DNA from 3 places in the Paenibacillus sp. NPDC056722 genome. Region 2 is predicted to be linked to each of the others. Evidence: predicted binding sites of a transcription regulator. Region 2 holds the regulator's gene; each other region holds the start of a gene.
The links. The regulator Rex, encoded in region 2, represses fermentation and respiration genes when NADH is low (regulators of the CRP and FNR family bind a similar motif). The targets are predictions, from matches to a motif close to TTGTGAAATATTTCACAA.
Positions count from the first base shown of each region.

Region 1: the regulator Rex is predicted to act here: its motif matches at 1,287-1,304, upstream of qoxA (cytochrome aa3 quinol oxidase subunit II).
Region 3: the regulator Rex is predicted to act here: its motif matches at 1,625-1,642, upstream of ACFRAM_RS14890 (formate/nitrite transporter family protein).

Region 1 is NZ_JBHTYV010000008.1:184,467-187,751, forward strand. Features, by position in the region: gene ACFRAM_RS19745 (polysaccharide deacetylase family protein) at 1-1,050, opposite strand, end outside; gene qoxA (cytochrome aa3 quinol oxidase subunit II) at 1,540-2,541, shown strand; gene qoxB (cytochrome aa3 quinol oxidase subunit I) at 2,583-3,285, shown strand, end outside.
Region 2 is NZ_JBHTYV010000001.1:954,106-957,390, forward strand. Features, by position in the region: gene ACFRAM_RS04430 (amidohydrolase) at 1-1,048, opposite strand, end outside; gene ACFRAM_RS04435 (redox-sensing transcriptional repressor Rex) at 1,035-1,688, opposite strand; gene dinG (ATP-dependent DNA helicase DinG) at 2,104-3,285, opposite strand, start outside.
Region 3 is NZ_JBHTYV010000005.1:199,298-202,582, reverse strand. Features, by position in the region: gene ACFRAM_RS14895 (FAD-dependent oxidoreductase) at 185-1,549, shown strand; gene ACFRAM_RS14890 (formate/nitrite transporter family protein) at 1,742-2,569, shown strand; gene ACFRAM_RS14885 (MFS transporter) at 2,958-3,285, shown strand, end outside.

The DNA of each region.
Region 1 (3,285 bases), on a different contig from region 2:
CAGTGTGGCCTTCTGGTCATGCATCAGAATGATCGGGTTGCTCTGCGACTTCTTCAGATTATGAACCTGACTCATAACGGTGTTGTAGATTTTGGCGCTGTTCTCCTTGTACTTCCAGTCGTCCGAGTCTACATTCCAGTCCCAGAGGTGATACCCTTGCGTCAGAACCTTGTCTCTAAATGCATTGGTGAAATAAGGCTTACTGCCGTATGGCGGACGAATCAGGGAAGTACCAGTCCCAGTGATTTTCTTCAGGATGGCATTGTCGTTGTTCATTTCACCAAGAGCAGCGGCCGGGGAAGCGTAGAACTTCTCCTTACGGTGCGTCATTCCATGCAGGCCAAGACCATGGCCTTCCTTCGCAGTACGCTTAACCTGTTCAGGATAGGTGTTCATTTTCGGACCCAGCATGAAGAACGTCGCCTTCACCTTATACTTTGCCAGGATATCGAGCAGTTGCGTAGTGGTAGCCGACGGCCCATCATCAAAGGTCATGTATACCGTTGTTCCTGGCTTTCCTGAATTAACAGGCATAGTGGTACCGGACGTTGTTGGGGTCTGAGAGCCAGTCCCTGTCATCGGCTGCAATTCCTTCTTATACTGGCTAACAAATGCCGCATCATTAAGTTTGGCTGCACTGTTCTGTACTCTCAGTAAATATTGCTCCGGAACATAGGAAATAGTATACCCTAGGAGTGCTGATACTCGTACCGGAACCATGAGCTTGCCACCACGTAGAAAGGTATCCATCGCGACCTTGCTTCCATTATTCAGCGTAGCTGTAGCATGGTCGTTCAACAGCTTGAGCGAAGAGCCTCCGGCATTCACACTGATTCCATCAGACAGCCCGTTCAGCGTCCAGCCCAATTCCTGCGCCAAATCTCGCAGCGGAACATAATAAGTATCTTTTACAGATACAGCCTCGATTCCGGTCAGTTTATCATTAACCCCTAGCTTCAGGGCTTGCAAGCCAGCAGCCTCACTTTCATGAACCCATCCTAAACTTACAAAAAATGCAATGAATAATAGCAACAACTTTTTAGTAGACACCGGCAGGATCTCCCTATCTATGTATATTTTCTATTACTCTACCATAGATACATACAATGAAATTTGAGAGATTGTAACCAAGTGCATAAAAAGTTGTTACCAATTAGACACTATATTAAGTTCAGCGTATTTTTTCAAAAAATAGCGCAACTTTCGTCGAATCCTGTCACAGCAATAAAAAAGCGGTTAAAAACCGCATATTTGGAGCAAAATAATTGTGGCGAAATTAGTAACATTAGTGAATTATTGAACAAATTTCGAACAATTAAAAATATCCACAAAACAGCGTCACTACAGTGATCTATGTCACATCATTAGAGAGTTGTAACAATTCCAACACAAATATTTAACGAGATCGCCATATTTAAGGACGCAAATAGGAAAAATGATAAAATATGTCTTTTGCAATCTACCCTCGGACTTCTTACTATATATAGAGGTTAATGATTTCGGCTAAAGATGAAGAATTATTGAAGGAAGGAGTTCAACATGAACAAAAAAGGGCCGTTATACGCTTTGTTCCTCAGCCTGATTCTCCTCCTGCCGGGTTGCAGTTCCATAACTGTATTGAACCCGAAAGGTCCGGCTGCAAGAACGATCTCAGACACGATCATCCTCTCCATACTGGTGATGCTCGGCGTTCTGGCTGTTGTCTACATTTTATACATCTTTGTTATTGTGAAGTACCGAGCGAAAAAGAGCAACGAGGGGTACATTCCACCACATGAAGAGGGCAATAAATGGCTGGAGGCGATTTGGATCGCCATTCCAATCATCATTGTATCTTTCCTTTCTGTGGTAACTGTAAAATCAACAAGCGCTGTAGAGAACGTTGCTGCAGATTATAAAAACCAGAAACCGCTTGTGATTTACGCCTCATCCTCGAACTGGAAATGGCATTTCAGCTATCCGGAGGAAGGCATTGAAACCGTGAACTACGTGAACATTCCTGTTCACCGCGCTGTAGAGTTCAGACTGTACTCTTTCAGCAGTATCACCAGCTTCTGGGTTCCTCAGCTCGCAGGGCAAAAATATGCGATGAATGACATGCTCACAACCCTTCATCTTTCAGCTGACACCGTGGGTTCCTATCTCGGCAGAAACTCGAACTTTAGCGGTAAGGGCTTCGCCCACATGGAATTTGAAACACTCGTCATGCCACAGAAAGATTATGATGGTTGGGTAAAGGATGTTAAGGAAACCGCACAACCGCTGACAGAGGATGAATTCAAGACATTGCTGAAGACCGATTTTGTTGGACGCAAAACCTACTCCTCTAACCACTTAACCTTCAGTCCGCCTCCAGGCAACCATGGTGACCATATGAGCCATGACGGCATGGAAATGGATATGGATAACGGCAATATGGAGCATAAGGAGAACAAGAAAATTCACCCATCTCCGGCGCCTTCTAGTGAGACCATATTTGACGGCAAACCCGATACAGAGGTTCAGCCGGTAGACGAGAGTACACACGAAGGACACCACTAGGCTCTATTGCCAGTGTGAATACCTGAAAGGAGTCATCCCTAATGGATTTGGAAAAGTTTAAGGTTCACGGAGGGGTCCTAATCTACGGAGCTATGGTCAGTATTGCGCTGGCCACGCTGGCGATTATCATTGGACTCACCGTTTTCAAGAAGTGGGGCTACCTTTGGCGCGAATGGTTGACTACAGTTGACCATAAACGCATCGGGGTCATGTATATCCTGGCTGCCCTGCTGATGCTGTTCCGCGGCGGTATCGACGCGCTTATGATGCGTCTGCAGACCGCAGCACCAGAAATGAAATTTCTCGACGCACAGCACTATAACGAGGTCTTTACCACGCACGGTCTGATCATGATTCTCTTCATGGCCATGCCATTTATCATCGGTCTGATGAACGTTATCGTGCCGTTACAAATCGGCGCAAGAGACGTGGCATTCCCGCGTCTGAACGCTGTCAGCTTCTGGCTCTTCTTCTTCGGAGCGATGCTGCTGAACATCTCCTTTGTTATCGGGGGATCGCCGGATGCCGGCTGGTCCGCATACTTCCCGCTGGCAAGCATTGAATTCAGCCCAACGGTAGGTAACAACTACTACTCTCTAGCGCTGCAGATCTCTGGTATCGGTACAATGTTAACAGGGGTTAACTTCATCGTAACCATCCTGAAGATGCGTGCACCAGGCATGAAGTTGATGCGCATGCCAATGTTCACCTGGTCTGTTCTGATCACCAACGTTATCATCGTAT
Region 2 (3,285 bases):
GTGACTTCGCACCGTACTCCGTAGCCATCAGCATGGCTTCTGAAGCCGGAACAGCTGTGGGATCACCGCTGAATCCTTTATGGATAAGAGCTGCCAGACGCATCTCTTCAAACAAGTCCAGATTGTTGTTGCTGGCTGCACTATCCGTGCCAAGCGATACGGTGACACCTGCATTCAGCAGGTCGATAACCCGGGCAATGCCGCTAGCCAGCTTCAGGTTGCTCCCAGGGTTATGGGAGACCCCGACATGGTGACGGGCCAGAATCCCGATCTCCTCGTCATTCAAATGCACACCATGCGCGACTAAAGATGGTCGTGTAAACATGCCCAGCTTTTCCAAGTGTTCGACAGGGCGCAGTCCGTATTCCTCTACGTTCTGCTCCACTTCCCGCTTTGTCTCCGACATATGCGTATGCAGCGGCAGATCCAGGTCATGGGACGCCTGTACGAACTTGACGAAAAACTCCGGCGGGCAAGTATAAGGAGAATGCGGGGACAGCATCGTTGTAATTCTGCCGTCTGCCTTGCCATTCCAGTCGCGAGCGAACCGGACAGCATCAGCCAGCTTCACATCCTGTACCTCCGGCGGACATAGACCGATAACGCCGCGTGTCAGAACCCCGCGCATGCCGGACTGCTCCGTAATCTCAGCTACCCGGTCCATTTTGTCATACATGTCCAAAAAGGTCGTCGTGCCGCCCTTCATCATTTCAAGTATGGATAACGAGCTTCCCCAGTAGATATCATCCGGGGTAAACTTGCCCTCCATCGGCCACATTTTCTCCTGCATCCAGACCTGAAGAGTCCGGTCATCACCATAGCCGCGCAGCAGCGACATCGCCGCATGACCATGGGTATTCACCAGACCAGGCATGAACAGCAGACGGCTGCCATCGATCACTTGCAGCTCTTCTTCAAGGCACGGCTCTTCTTCGCCTATGTATGTGATGAGATCATTCTCAATGATCATACAGCCGTTCAACACAGACAGAGGAGACCCAGGCACAAGAAACTTCCCGTTACGGATAAGAATCTTACTGCTGCTCATGCCCAATCTCCTCCTTTCCATCTTGCAAATAATAAGCCAGGCTCTGCAAATCCGTTGTGAAGTCGGCCGCATGAACACGGATATGCGCTGGCGTTTTTAGAATTACAGGTGCAAAGTTCAAAATCGCTTCAATACCGGATTCCACCAGGATATCAGCTACATTCTGCGCTTCGGTATCCGGTACAGTAATAATGCCGATACGGATGCCCTGCTCACGGATAGTGCTGCCCAGATCCTTCATGGGTTGTACAATGAGTGAGTTGATTTTCTGACCTACCTTGGGATCATAGGAATCAAAAATAGCGGTTATTTTCATCGTGTCCTTCAAGTAAGCATTGTAGTTGGACAAGGCATGTCCAAGATTACCGGCGCCTACCAGAGCCACGTTAATTTGCTGATCCAGTTTCAGGATATGGCGGATCTTCTCAATGAGATAAGATACATCATAACCGATACCTTTACGGCCGAAGTCGCCAAAATAAGCCAGATCCTTACGGATCTGGGCGGGGTTAAGATCCAGCTTCTGACCAAGTTCTTGAGAAGAAACTGTCGAGATTTCACGTTTTTGGAGATCGTTGAGGAATCGCAGGTATACAGGAAGTCTGCGTACCACCGCCTCCGAGATTTTATCCGATTTCATGTTTTCTCCTCCTAGATTAAGTGAAATAAAGATTCAAACAGAAGACAAAGCGTTACTCTGGTGAAGTTAGGGCTATAAGTCGCAAATCCATCTTCCCCTATATCGGCTTTCTTAAACCAGTGAAAAATAGCTCTGTTTCCCCAACTAACAGTATTTCCGCACCTTATTTTTCTAGATAAATACTTAAAAAGGATAATAAGAGCATTATTGTATCTTATTTTTCAAAAAAGCACCCCGAAAGCGTATTACGGAAGATTTAAGGTACATTATTGCTCTTAATTTAAGTACACCCTTAACTTCAGACTTATTAGGGTACAAAAATGCCGTTAATTACACTTCGGAGATCATTAATGTGTTCTATATAGATTAATCCGATTGTTGAAAATAACGCATTACACGAGGAATGAAAGGGGCATTATTTGCCCCCTTCCTCCAGCCATTCTGCAATTCGGGGAACCATTTGCTCGGTCTTCATATGCTCCATCTTGGGACCGGGCAGCGAATACAGAAAATATTTACCGTAATAGGATTCAATCACCCTGGTATCATAAACAATAACGATCCCCCGGTCTTGTGCCGTCCGAACGAGACGGCCGAAGCCCTGCTTGAAGCGGATAACCGCCTGCGGCACGGAGAGCTTCATGAACGGGTTCTTCTTCTGCGCCTGTAGCAGCTCAGCCTTAGCCTCCGCGAGCGGATGATTCGGCGGCTGAAACGGCAGTCTGACGATGGCCAGGCAGGTTAGGGCCTCGCCCGGAATGTCTACGCCCTCCCAGAAGCTGCTTGTACCAAGCAGCACAGAAGCGTTGCTGTCCTGGAAACGGCGGATCAGCTTGCTACGGCTTCCACCTTCGACTCCCTGGCCCAGTACACTGATATCCTGTGAAGCCAGAGCTTCCTTCAGGGGATCATAGACCTGGCGCAGCATACGGTAAGAAGTGAACAGCACCAGCATCCGTCCGCGTGTGATTACCGCAGCCTCCGCCAGTGATTGCACCAGCGTGTCCACAAAGCGGGCATCGCCTATGCTGCCCTTAACGCTCGGGAAGTCGCGCGGAATGACCAGCAGGGCCTGTTCACGGTACTTGAACGGAGAAGGCAGCAGCGAGGTCATCAGACGCCCCTGCTCCGCTGCCTCGCCGAGCCCCAGATTGTCAATCATGAATTGGAATGATTTATCGACCGACAATGTGGCCGAGGTCAGCACGATGCTGTTCTTCTTGTCGAAGAACAGCTCCTTAAGCTGGGCACTGACATCGACAGGCACCGCATAGAGTTGCAGGGACTTGCTGCGATAATTAGTGCTGGCTTCCAGCCAATAGACAACATTCACGTCGTTCAGATTCATAAAGAAGCGCACCTGTTCGCGAATGGCGCCCAAATCCTTAAAGAGACCCCCAAGATCGGTCACCAGACTGTCCGAGCTGGACTGACCATCCTGTTCACGCATCTCGCTCAGCATCTTCTCACCCTTACGGATGACTTCGCTGAGGCTCAGGTGCATTGTATTCTCTAATGCCGCCAGCTCTTCCCAGTCCTTCGGCTTGCTTCCCGGCTGGAGACGAAGCACAAGCTGTCCCGCTTCCCCTGCGGCCGC
Region 3 (3,285 bases), on a different contig from region 2:
GAAGCTAAAGGTAACAGCAATTCAGCAGGAAGCGGACACAAAATACTTAAAATTGTGAACAATTTAAGGAATTGCAGAAATAGACTTGAAATGTGATAAAAATCACAATATAATCAGTTCATAAAGTGAAATAAATCACAAACAAATAATATATAAGCTTTTCAAATTGGAGGAGGAAGAAATCATGAAAGTAGCAGTCATTGGATGTACCCATGCCGGAACCGCAGCCATCGTTAACACAGCCCAGCTTTATCCAGACGCCGAGATTACGGTGTACGAACGCAACGACAATATTTCGTTCCTGTCCTGCGGGATCGCCCTTTATGTAGGCGGTGTTGTTAAGGACCCTCAAGGACTCTTCTATTCCTCGCCAGAGAAGCTCGCTGAGCTCGGGGTGAAGACGAACATGCGTCATGAAGTGATTGCGGTGGACACCAAAGCCAAGACACTCCGGGCCCGCAACCTTGCGAATGGACAGGAATTTGATGATACCTACGACAAGCTGATCATGACTACCGGCTCTTGGCCGATTATTCCGAAGCTGGAAGGCATGGATCTGGACGGTATTCTGCTCTCGAAAAACTACAATCACTCCAACACTATCATTGAAAGAGCCCAACAAGTGAACCGGATTACGGTAGTTGGCGCCGGATATATCGGAGTAGAGCTGGTTGAGGCGTTCCAGATGAACGGCAAACAGGTAACCTTGATCGACGGGGAAGAGCGGATTTTGAGCAAATACCTGGACGAAGAATTCACAGCTCCTATCGAGCAGTCGCTGAAGGATCATGGTATTACCTTGGCGCTTGGTGAGAAGGTTAGCTCTTTTGTGGGCGAGAATGGCAAGGTTACTAAGGTTATCACAAGCAAAGGCGAGCATGAAACTGAGCTGGTGATCCTCTGCATCGGCTTCCGTCCTAATACGGAGCTATTGAAAGGCCAGGTTGACATGCTGCCGAACGGCGCGATTGTTGTGAACAATTATATGGAGACTAGTGCGCCGGATGTCTTCGCCGCTGGCGACAGCTGCGCGATCCACTACAACCCAACTGGTAAAAATGCTTACATTCCGCTGGCAACTAACGCTGTACGGATGGGTACTCTGGTGGCCCGTAATCTTGTCGCCCAGACTATTCCTTACATGGGCACGCAAGGAACATCCGGCATCAAGATCTATGAAGATAACATTGCCGGGACGGGACTGACGGAGGAAGCTGCCAAGGGTGAAGGTATGGAAGTGGATAGCGTTATGATCACCGACAACTACCGTCCGGAGTTCATGCCTACATTCGAGCAGGTGCAGCTCAAGGTTGTGTTTGAACGTGCGACACGCCGCATCCTGGGTGCGCAGATTATGTCCAAAATGGATTTGACGCAATCCATTAATACGATTTCGGTCTGCATCCAAAATAAGATGACGGTGGATCAGCTGGCCTTTATCGACTTCTTCTTCCAGCCGCACTACAACAAGCCTTGGAACTTCCTGAATACTGCCGGACTGCAGGCATTGCCGAAAACCCTGGCTGCCAAGGAACCCGCGCTAGTGTAATATCATCATATTTAAACCGGAGCCAGAGTACTGGCTTCGGTTTTTTTGCGTGTTCAAACGCTAATTATGACATGTCAGTGAAAATTTTCACTTGTCTTTTGCAGTAGTGATTATTATCACGTTAATGTCTTATATGACACGCTACAATGGCATAAAGGAACAAATTTAAAGTATTAAAAGGGGATACGAACCATGGCTTATAACAAACCTCAGCAAATTGCTGAAGCAACGGTGGAGAACGGAATCAAGAAGGCGCACAATCCGCTGAGTACCGTCCTTATACTTGGCTTCCTGGGCGGTGCCTTTATCGCCCTCGGGTTTTTACTGGATATCCGCGTGATTGCATCCGCGCCTAAAGAATGGGGCTCCATTGCGAATTTCATCGGGGCTGCAGTCTTCCCGGTAGGTCTGATCCTTGTGCTATTGGCAGGAGCGGAACTGTTAACAGGCAATATGATGGCGGTGCCGCTAGCCTTTATGGCGAAGAAGATTTCATTCAAGGAAGTCGTCAAGAACTTGACGCTAATCACACTTAGCAACTTGGCAGGGGCCTTGTTTGTTGCCTATTTCTTCGGGCATGTCGCCGGGCTGACGTCAGACGGAGTCTATCTGGATAAACTGGTGGATATGGCGGGACATAAGCTTGAAGCCGGATTCCTCCCGGCTTTCGTCTCTGGTATCGGCTGTAACTGGCTAGTCGCCTTGGCGGTATGGCTTTCCTACGGCGCAGACAGCTTCAGTGGCAAAATCCTGGGCATCTGGTTTCCGACCATGGCGTTCGTCGCCATCGGCTTCCAGCACGTTGTAGCCAATATGTTCCTCATTCCGGCGGCTATTTTTGAGGGGCACTATTCCTGGTACGAGTATTTTATGAACTTTATTCCGGTCTGGTTGGGAAATCTGACAGGCGGGGCTATCTTTGTAGCGGCAGCCTATTGGGCAGCTTACTTGCGCAAGGCGCCTACGGCGGTGCAAGCGGTGGACAGCATGTCTGTTGCCAGTGCGAAGAAGCATGCTTAATGCGTAGCACAGGGCTACGTTGATGAACAGACATTCTCTGGGGTTCGCAGGTCCTGAAGTCAAGTTACAGGCATGCTTCCTTGGGGGATGTTTTTTTGTACCATTACATAATAAAAATTCGCCGCGGTCTCGACTCGGGGGAACGAAATCGAAACGCACGGCGATTCTAATAGGGAGTGTTTCTTAGGCTCTATTACCCTGGGAATACGGGGGTGAATCAGAGTCATTCTAGACAATGGAGAACGGTCATCTCGTTGACTTCGATCACTTTGATATAATATCGCGATGATGCGACAATGCGGCAGTGTACATGCTTGCCCTACAGCTACTGATGGGAGGATACTGGTGGAATTGACGACACCAATCTTACAGAGGATGTACACTAGTTATGAGGTTTTTATCTGCTTATCCTAAAGAAGTAAAAGTATTTCTGATTGCCAGCCTGATCAATGCGACGGGCAGTGCGCTGATGTGGCCGCTCGTGACCATGTATGTGTTCGATGAGCTCGGACGCAGTATGAAGGATGCCGGTCTGGTCATTCTGATTCAATCCCTGGGAGGGATTGCTGGGCAACTGCTGGGTGGCTCCCTGTACCATAAAGTTGGCGTGAACCGCCTGATCGTCGGAGCGCTCGCCATGAACGCCCTTGCGTTGTTCACTCTTCCGGCCGCCAGTCACAATTGGACGATTTTCATGATCGTGATGGGGTTTGTGG